Regions from separate parts of the Actinospica robiniae DSM 44927 genome, predicted to be linked through region 2. Evidence: riboswitches for the same ligand, from Rfam matches in the RefSeq annotation. Region 2 holds a riboswitch; each other region holds the start of a gene.
What was found. A riboswitch is a leader RNA that binds a small molecule or an ion and turns the genes downstream of it on or off. The one in region 2 is predicted to bind cyclic di-AMP.
Positions count from the first base shown of each region.

Region 1 (3,266 bases), 2.0 Mb from region 2:
TACTACGCGTCCTTGGGTTCGACCACCGCGATCACCGCGCGCGGGCGGCCGGGGTGGGGTGCGGTGAAGGCGGCCTCCAGCGCGTCGTGGTCCCGGCCGCTCACGGTCACGGTGGACCAGCCCTCGCGCTCGAACCGGGTGGCGATGCCGCCGGACCACCCGTGCGTGGCCGACTGGTTGTCGATGACGACGGCGGTCAGTCTCTCCAGGCCCACGGCCCCGGCGTAGGCGATGGCCTCGTGGTTCGAGCCCTCGTCGAGTTCCGCGTCGCCGAGCAGCGTGACCACGCGCTGCGTGGCCAGTCCGCGCGCCCGCAGTCCCAGCGCCGTGCCCACGGCCAGCCCGAGCCCGTGCCCGAGCGAGCCGCTGCCGATCTCCACGCCGGGCACCAGCACCCGGTCCGGGTGGTGGCCGAGCGGGGAGTCGAAGGAGCCGAAGCTCCGCAGCCACTCCTCGGGGATGAAGCCGAGCGCGGCCAGCACGGCGTAGTAGGCCACCGGGCCGTGGCCCTTCGAGAGCAGGAAGCGGTCGCGCAGCGGGTTGTCCGGGTCGCCCGGGTCCAGTCCCTTGAGCACGCGGGTGTAGAGCACCCACAGCACGTCGAGGGTGGAGGTCGCCGCCGGCCCGTGCTTCTCGTCGCCGGTCATCAGCGCCATCAGCCGGCGCGGCTCGTCGAGCCGGGCGCCGGAGCCGATCGCGTCCGCGATCGCAGTGTTCGAGTTCGTGTTCTCCATGCCCCCAAGCCTGCAACTTCAAGTCAGCTTGAAGTCAAGCGATAGGATCCGCGTTCATGCCCGTGCTGGAATCGCGCCTGACCATCGGCGAACTCGCCCGCCGCGCCGGGGTGGCCACCTCCGCGCTGCGCTACTACGAGCAGGTCGGGCTGATCGTCTCCGAGCGCACCGCCGGCGGCCAGCGCCGCTACGCCAGGGCCATGCTCCGGCGGGTCGCCTTCATCCGGGCCGCGCAGCAGGTGGGCCTGACCCTGGACGAGGTGGGCGCGTCGCTCGCCCGCCTCCCGGCCGAGCGCGCGCCGAACAAGGCCGACTGGAACTCCGTCTCGCACACCTGGGTGGCCCGGATCGACGACCGCATCGCAGAGCTCGAAGGGCTGCGGGACCGGCTCACCGGCTGCGTCGGCTGCGGCTGCCTCTCCCTGCGCACCTGCCGCCTCTACAACCCGGGCGACACCGCCGCCACCCACGGCGCCGGCGCCCGGTGGCTGCTCGGCGACACCCCGCCGGACGGGGCCGGGATCGCCGCCGAGTAGCCGGTGCGGCACTTTACGTCATTAGGTGAATGACTAAGCCGTTTTCCTCACCTTCCGCATCGACCGCGTCACTATTCTGATGTACGCAGCGTAGTTCAATGGTCGCGCTGTGTCTGAAAAATACTGCACGGGACGCGATGATAACGTCACTCCGCGTGATCGACGCTGCGTATCCGGTTATCGAAATGCCATCTGACCTGGCCGTTCGCACGGTATGCCACGAAATCATAGCGCTTCGTGTCGTTACCTGTTTTTCTCGCCAAATGGTCATTTGCCCGGTTTGCATGTGCTTAAGTTGATCCAGGCGTTGCTGAACAGCCAAGGAAATCCATGGCGGCAGCGCCTCCGCCGAATCCGTTGCGGAGCGTAGAACTCCGCGGAGCCGGGGACCCATGTCCCCCGGGGTGAATCCGTGCCCACGGCACGGTAGGGCGACCTCTTACGCCCGAACCCGTCAGCTAACCCGGCAGGCGGCCTGAAGAGGAAGAGCGAAGTCTTGACGTTCCACCGTCTGTCCCTGTCCGCCCCTGCCCGCAAGCGTGTCCGGACCGTCACCCTGAGTGCCGCCGTGATCGCCGGCGTGGCGATGCCGACGCTGGCCCAGGCTGCGACGATCGGTTCGACCCACACTCCGACGCAGCAGACCGCGCAGGCCGCCTCCGGCACCACGGCCACCGCGACCAACGTGTCCGACTCGACCCCCACCTCGAGCGACACCACCCGCTACACCGTCGTCGCCGGCGACACCCTGTTCGGCATAGCCAAGAGCAAGCTCGGTAACGGCGACGACTACCACAAGCTCTGGAACCTGAACAAGGACCGCACCGAGTCCGACGGCGCCAAGTTCACCAACGAGGACCTCATCCAGATCGGCTGGACCATCCTGGTCCCGTCCGGCAGCGCGTCCTCCACCTCGAGCGACTCCGCGACCACCGCCACCACCTCCTCGTCGGCGGGTTCGGACCAGTCCTCGACCGGCTCCAGCGCCTCGAGCAACTCGTCCGCCAAGGCGTCTTCGAGCACCAGCTCGTCCTCGAGCACGGACTCGACCACCACCTACGCGGACAACCTGGACGGCTGGATCAACCAGGCCATCTCGATCCTGAACGCGCACGGCTACTCGGTGTCCTACAACGCGATCTACCAGACCGCGATGAACGAGTCCTCCGGCAACCCGAGCGCCGAGAACGGCTGGGACTCCAACGCCGCCGCCGGCACCCCGTCGATCGGCCTCATGCAGATGATCCAGCCGACCTTCGACGCCTACGCGCTCTCCGGCTACAACGACATCTACAACCCGGTCGACAACATCATCTCCGCGGTCATCTACGCGCAGGCCACCTACGGCGGCCTGGACAACGTCGTCGCCGCCCGCTGCGGCGGTTCGTGCTGGTACGGCTACTAAGCCGACCAGTCCGGCTTGACCTGACACCGGCCGCACCGGCCCGACCGCACCCGCGACGCTCCCCGAGCGCCGCGGGTGCGGTCTTTCGCGTGCGCGCTCACTCCGGCGGCCGATTCCTCACATGATTCAGTGATCACAATTGCGCTCGCCGGACGGGCTGACGCGGCCAGGTTGGCCCGGCCGGCGGCCTCCGCGTGCGAGTATGCGGGCGAAACCCGAAGCAGGGCCTCGTCGCCACAAGGCCCGTCCCGCGGCCGCGTCCCGTGCGCGGCCGCGGGTTGCCCGCGGACGCCGCGCTCGCCGGCCTGCGTCCGCTCCCCGCACCCGCACCGCCGCGTCCGACGGAGAGGCCGTGTACGATCCCTGCGCATCCATCCTCAACGGCTCGGTCGCCTTCGTCCTCGGCACCCGGCGCGAGATCGTCAAACTCGCCCCGCTGACCGGACTGTTCGCCGACGCCGCCCGGGTCATCCACACCGGCCAGCACTACGACGCGCGCCTGGACGAGGTCTTCTTCACCGACTGCGGCATGCGCCGGCCCGACGTCACCCTCGGCGTGGGCGGGATGTCCCGGGCCGGGCAGGTGGCGGC
Region 1 is NZ_KI632511.1:8,977,928-8,981,193, forward strand. It holds gene ACTRO_RS38620 (transketolase) at 3-656, opposite strand; gene soxR (redox-sensitive transcriptional activator SoxR) at 791-1,270, shown strand; cyclic di-AMP (ydaO/yuaA leader) riboswitch at 1,607-1,758, shown strand; gene ACTRO_RS38630 (LysM peptidoglycan-binding domain-containing protein) at 1,767-2,675, shown strand; gene wecB (non-hydrolyzing UDP-N-acetylglucosamine 2-epimerase) at 3,028-3,266, shown strand, end outside.
Region 1: another riboswitch for cyclic di-AMP. It lies ahead of ACTRO_RS38630 (LysM peptidoglycan-binding domain-containing protein); the one in region 2 lies ahead of ACTRO_RS29955 (C40 family peptidase).

Region 2 (3,266 bases):
CGCTCGTAGAAGCGCACGCCGCCGACCACGCGGTAGGGCAGGCCGACCCGGATGAAGCACTCCTCGAACGCACGCGACTGCGCGTTGGTGCGGTAGAACACGGCCACGTCGCCCGGCTTGGCCAGGCTCTCGTCGGTGAGCCGGTCCACCTCGTTGGCCACGAACGCGGCCTCGTCGTGCTCGCTGTCGGCGACGTAGCCGACGATCGACTCGCCCTGGCCCGAGTCGGTCCACAGGTTCTTCGGCTTGCGGCCCCGGTTGCGCTCGATCACCGCGTTCGCGGCGGACAGGATGGTCTGGGTGGAGCGGTAGTTCTGCTCGAGCAGGATGGTCTTGGCGTCCGGGTAGTCCGCCTCGAACTCGAGGATGTTGCGGATGGTGGCGCCGCGGAAGGCGTAGATCGACTGGTCCGCGTCACCCACCACGCACAGCTCGGCCGGCGGCACGGCCTCGCCCTCGGCCGCCTCCCGGCGGCCGGGCGCGGCCTTGGACCTGCCGACGAGCTCGCGCACCAGCACGTACTGCGCGTGGTTGGTGTCCTGATACTCGTCCACGAGCACGTGCCGGAACCGGCGCCGGTAGCTCTCGGCCACCGCCGGGAAGGCCTGGAACAGGTTGACCGTGGTCATGATCAGGTCGTCGAAGTCCAGCGCGCGCGAGGCGATCAGCCGGTTCTGGTAGCTGCCGTACACCTCGGCGATCAGCGCCTCGCGCTCCGACTCGGCTCCGTCGCGGGCCGACTCGTGGTCGATCAGCTCGTTCTTGAGCGCGGAGACCGCGGCGAGCAGGCCGCGCGGCGGGTGCCGCTTGACGTCGAGGTCGAGGTCCCGGGCCACCTGGGCCATCAGCCGGCGCGAGTCGTCCGCGTCGTAGATGGTGAAGGACGAGGGCAGGCCCAGGTGCTCGTGCTCGCGGCGCAGGATGCGCACGCAGGCCGAGTGGAAGGTGGAGACCCACATCATCCGGGCGCGCGGGCCGATCAGCGCCTCGACCCGCTCGCGCATCTCCGCGGCGGCCTTGTTGGTGAAGGTGATGGCCAGGACCTCGCCGGGGTGCACGCCGCGCTCGCCGAGCAGGTAGGCGATGCGGTGGGTGAGCACCCGGGTCTTGCCCGAACCGGCGCCGGCCACGATCAGCAGCGGGCTTCCCGCGTGCTCGACCGCCTCGCGCTGGGACGGGTTGAGGCCCTCGAGCAGCTCCTGCGGATCGCGCCCGCCGGACGGGCGGTTCGGGGCCGGCGCGGCGGCGGGCGGCGGGGCGGCCGGGCGCTCGGGCGCGGGCGCTTCGCCCGGCTCGTCCCGGCCGGACGGCTCCCGGTCCTGGTGGAGGCGGCTGAGGCCGGGCAGCACCGACTCGACCCGCCGCCGCACCGGGGCGGGGGGCTTGGGCAGATCGAACAGGGGGATCTCGTAGCCGCTCATCGCTCTAAGAGTGTAGGCCCGTCCACCGACAGCGGTGGCCGCCGCCGGGGTTCTCCGGCATGATCGGAGCCCTCAGGTTTGCCGACAATACGTCGATAAAATCTTCTCCGGCCGCCTCGACGGCAGGATCCTGCGACACTTGTCCGTTTTTCCGCGATTGCCGCCCGGGCAAACCGGACTATCGACGCCAGAACCCGACGATTCACCGTCGATCGACTCTGCCGTTATGTCCCGGTTTGGCGCGCCCGCGCGGCAAAAGGAAGTTAAAGAGCCGATGAGAAAAAGCGTGGCGCCCGGCCGGAATCGCTAGAGTCCCACACCAGATGTCCGCCCCACGCGGAGTCGCCAGACACCCGGCGGACATCCGCGCCGAATCCATCGGCGACGACCCGAACCCCGGCCGAGCGATCGGCCGAGCGGCCCGGGGCGCCGCTCGGAGCCGGGGACCCAACCGTCCCATCGGGGTGAATCGCCGCGCCTGATCCGAAGAGCCCTCACCGGCTCGCCGGCCAGGGCAAGGCGTAGGGCGAACTTTCCCGTCCGAACCCGTCAGCTAACTCGGCAGGCGCCCAGGGAAGAGGACACGCATGCCGTCGTCTCACCGTGCTCCCAAGCTCGCGGTACGCCGGACCACCTCGGCCGTCGCCATCGCCGGCGTCGCCGCCGGATCCGTTCTGCTGATGCAGGGCAGCGCGCACGCCGAGACCACTCAGCAGGCGCTGGCCGACTACCACAAGAAGAACGCCGACGCCGAAGCGGCCACCGAGCAGTACAACGCCGCCACCGGCCAGGTCGCCCAGCTGCAGCAGAAGATCAACGCGCTGCAGAGCGAGATCTCCACGGACGACCAGAAGGCCTCCACGCTCGAGGCCGCGATGGGACGCCAGGCCGCGCAGCAGTACCGCGACTCCGGCTTGTCCGACTCGCTCAAGGCCGTGCTCGACGACAGCCCGGACAGCTACCTCAACGCCGCCCTGGCCGGCAACCAGATCACCGCGCAGGAGGCCCAGCAGCTCAAGGAGCTGGCCGCGGCCAAGTCCCAGATCGCGGCGGACACCAAGCTCGCGCAGAGCGCCCTGGCCCAGCAGCAGCAGCTGGTCACCCAGCGCGCGGCCGCCAAGACCAAGGCCCTGCAGGACGCCGCGTCGGCGAAGTCGCTCTACAACAGCCTCAACGCCTCCCAGCAGCAGGCGATCAACCGGGCCAACTCGGGCGCGACCAACGTCGTCATCACCGACGTCGCCCCGGACGCGCGCGCCGCCGCCGCGGTCGCCTACGCGAAGTCCAAGCTCGGCGACGAATACGTGTACGCGGCCACCGGCCCCACCACCTTCGACTGCTCCGGGCTGACGCTGGAGTCCTGGAAGGCGGCCGGAGTCTCGCTGCCGCGCACCGCGGCCCAGCAGTACGACGGCATACAGCACGTCTCCCGCTCCAGCCTCGAGCCCGGCGACCTCGTCTTCTACAACTACGGCGAGGGCATCACGCACGTGGCCATCTACGTGGGCAACGACATGGTCATACACGCCCCGCACACCGGCACGGTGGTGCAGTACGGCCAGATCGACAACGTCGGTCCGGTCGCCGGCTACGGCCGTCCTTAGCCAACCCCTAGGCAAGCGCCGATAGCGGCGCTACGGTGTCGCTCGCCTGTACGGCAAGCGGCGCCGGCGAAACAGGCAACCCGACCTGGCGGCGTTCTCTCCCCCCTCCCCCTTGCGAGGACGCTGCCCACCGACGCCCGGGTCGTTCTCGCAGGTCCGCCGCGACTCTCCCCCCTCCGCGCGACGGGCCCGCACCCACCGAGAACGACCCGGGCGTTCTTCTTGCCTTCGGCCGCCTTCA
Region 2 is NZ_KI632511.1:6,976,440-6,979,705, reverse strand. It holds gene pcrA (DNA helicase PcrA) at 1-1,421, opposite strand, end outside; cyclic di-AMP (ydaO/yuaA leader) riboswitch at 1,839-2,003, shown strand; gene ACTRO_RS29955 (C40 family peptidase) at 2,009-3,025, shown strand.

Region 3 (3,266 bases), 3.3 Mb from region 2:
GCTGGTTGATCAACTCGAGGTCGCCGTCCTGCACGAACGACCAGTCGGTGATGTGCTTGGTGTCCATCAGCAGGTCGTGCGGGTAGAAGCCGCGCAGCTGCGGGTCCGTGAACGCGCGGTTCTGGAGGGCGTCGAGCTGGCGCTTCGCGTCGACGTCCTCGGGATTGGCCGGGTCCGCGGCGTACGTCATCGCCAAGTTGTTGGTCACGGAGAACTTGGCGTCCGGCCGCTTGACGACCTTGCGCAGCTCGATGAGCGCGAGGCCGTGGGCGAGGTTCAGGTGGTGCACGGCCTGCAGCGCCCCGATCTCGCTGCGGCGCCCGGGAGCATGGTTGCCGCTCGCATAGCCGAGGTAGGCCGAGCACCACGGTTCGTTGAGCGTGGTCCACACGGCGACGCGGTCGCCGAGGCGCCGGCCGACGACGCGCGCGTACTCGGCGAAGGCGTAGCTGGTCTCGCGGGTGGTCCAGCCGCCGCGGTCCTCGAGCGGCTGGGGCAGGTCCCAGTGGTAGAGCGTCACGATGGGCTCGATGCCGCGTGCGATCAGGCCGTCGACGACCTTCTCGTAGAAGGCGAGGCCGGCCTCGTTGATCTCGCCGGTGCCGGCCGGCAGGATGCGCGGCCAAGCGATCGAGAGGCGGTAGGCGGACAGGCCCAGGCTCTTGACGAGGTCGAGGTCCTCGTCGACGCGGTGGTAGAAGTCGATCGCGACGTCACCGGTGTCACCGTTCTCGACATTGCCGGGGACATGGCTGAAGGTGTCCCAGATGCTCGGTCCGCGCCCGTCCTCGGTGGCCGCGCCTTCGATCTGATACGCCGCTGTCGCGGCGCCGAAGACGAACCCGTCGGGGAACTTCAGACCGCTCACGCGGAAGTCGTCGGTGATGCCCATGACGTCGTGTCCCTCGTCCTTCGATGACAGGCGCGGCGATACCCGTAAGACAGCTGATCCGCCCCACGTGGCCCGGTACTCCGGCCGCAAGTCGTGATCATGCCACACCATTCGCGTGGAGTCATGTGGGGAAGGGCCGTGGGCGGCCGAGGCAAGGCCCGTCAATGTTCGTACTTGCGGCGTAGCGGCGCCGAAGGCCGCCTGGTCCTGCGGAAGTAGTCCTCTGCGAAAGAGGGAACGCACCCTTCGCGCTCCGTACGGAAGTCAGCCGGGTCCGTGCCGCGGTGAATTACGCAGAGTAATCACGAAGACCTGCGCGGCGACGGCAATAGAGGAGTCGTCGCTCAACGTGTCGCGGGAGATGCGGAGAATAGCGCTCGAGAATTCCTTTTACGCTCGGTAATCGGTTCCGCACTTATTGCGATGAATGCGGTCGAAATGACCATCCGTGCCGCGAACATGCTGGTCAGGCTCGCTTCAGGTCGACTTCTGGGGCGTTTTCGACAGGGCGCCGGGTGGGTTTTCCTCGACGCTTGGCGACTGTCCGATTACTCGGTGTGGGTAATTTCGGAGGATTTGGACAATCCGGTCAAAGTGGGTATTGTTTTCGTTGTGCACCGGCCCACGCCGTGAAAGTAGATTCCGGCACCGGTCGCACCCGCCGAGTCCGACAGGACGGCGCAGCGGTTCGACGAAGCTCCCGCAGCGACCATCCTCGGAGCCGGGGACCCAATGAGTACCAGGCACTCAACCGTGCCGGTCCCCCGGGGTGAATCGGCCCCCTCTTCACCAACGACGCCCACGACGTGCTTATGCGTCCGTGTCTTCGTCGCCCGGTGTGGGGGCTGTAGGGCGAACTCCCCTTCCGCCCGAACCCGTCAGCTAACCCGGTAGGCGGCCGAAGGAGAGGCTCTAGAACTCGTGCTGAAGAACCGCATGTCCACCTCCGCGTTCCGCACCTTCATCTCCAGCCCGCGCCGCTACCCCGCCGCCGCGCTCGCCCTGGCCGCCGTCGGCGTCGGCGTCGCCCCGCTGACCGCCTCCGCCGCCACCGCCCCGGCCAAGCCCGCCACCGCCCACGTCGCCCCCGCGAGCGTGAAGGCCACCGCGAGCACCGCCAAGGCCACCGCCGCCAGCACCACCAAGACCACCACCAAGACCACCACCACCCCGGCGAAGACCACCGCCAAGGCCGCGACCCCGACCAGCCTGTTCGCCGGCTCCACCACCGCGACCCTCGAGCCCACCGGCACCGTCGGAAGCCAGTCGCACATCACCCTGGACTCCGACCAGTGGTCCAACGCCACCTCGATCGTCAAGGCCGCTGAGGACATGCACCTGTCCCCGTACGCCGCGACCATCGCGGTTGCCACCTCGATGCAGGAGTCCAAGCTCCAGAACCTCAACGTCGCGGTCGACCACGACTCCCTCGGCCTGTTCCAGCAGCGTCCGTCCTGCGGCTGGGGCACCCCGAGCCAGCTCAACGACCCGACCTACGCGGCCAAGGCGTTCCTGAAGAACCTCCCCTCCGGCTACCAGTCGATGTCCCTGCACCGCGCCGCCCAGGACGTCCAGGCCTCCTTCAACGGCTCCCTGTACTCGCAGTGGGAAGACCAGGCCGCCCACATCGTCTCCACCATCGTCAACCACTGATAAAACCCAGCACCACACACAGCACACGACGAACCCCTCCCGGACACACCGGGAGGGGTTCGTCGTTATTTTGGTAGCTCATCCAGAGATGAGGGGGCGATAGTTGAGCGAGCCGGAACAGAGGCTGGCGAGGGCGATCGGCTCGAGGCTTGAGATCGCCCGGGTGGCCGCGCTCGACTGGGTGGACGGACCGACGCTCGGTTTCCTCGAGATCGAAGGGATTCACGGCGCCTGGTACTTCCGTCTGCTCGCGGAACATCAGCAGACGCAGGACGGCAGCGACTCGCGGCTCTTCGAGCTGTCCGCGGCTGCTCCGGGGGTCGTCGATGAGCTCGTGGTCAAGTCCGGTGAAGCGAGGAATCCAGACTGGACGGGGGTGTGGGTCCCGCGGTGGCAGTTCTCCGATGCGGCTGCGAAGGCAGCGGCGGATGCGTTCGTCGAGCAGGCCGTCTCGTCGGCTGGAGCGGTCGCGTTCATCATGCGAACGGGCGACCTCCACCGAATCGCCGAGGTCTGGCGAGTCGCCCGGCCGAGTTCGGCGGAGTGGGCCGCCAAGTGAGCGCGAGCCCGCCCATGTGCCGCGCGCGAGCAAAAGGTTGCGGGCCGCTCAACCTTCCCAAGGTGACGGAATGCTGACACGTTGATACGGGGACTAATGAGACGGGGACTCATGGGACGGGGGGAGAAGATGATCATCACGCCGACGTGGTGGCAACCCAGC
Region 3 is NZ_KI632511.1:3,712,142-3,715,407, reverse strand. It holds gene ACTRO_RS15755 (GH1 family beta-glucosidase) at 1-892, opposite strand, end outside; gene ACTRO_RS47230 (hypothetical protein) at 1,316-1,525, shown strand; cyclic di-AMP (ydaO/yuaA leader) riboswitch at 1,584-1,804, shown strand; gene ACTRO_RS48905 (hypothetical protein) at 1,814-2,545, shown strand; gene ACTRO_RS15745 (hypothetical protein) at 2,709-3,104, shown strand; gene ACTRO_RS15740 (hypothetical protein) at 3,234-3,266, shown strand, end outside.
Region 3: another riboswitch for cyclic di-AMP. It lies ahead of ACTRO_RS48905 (hypothetical protein); the one in region 2 lies ahead of ACTRO_RS29955 (C40 family peptidase).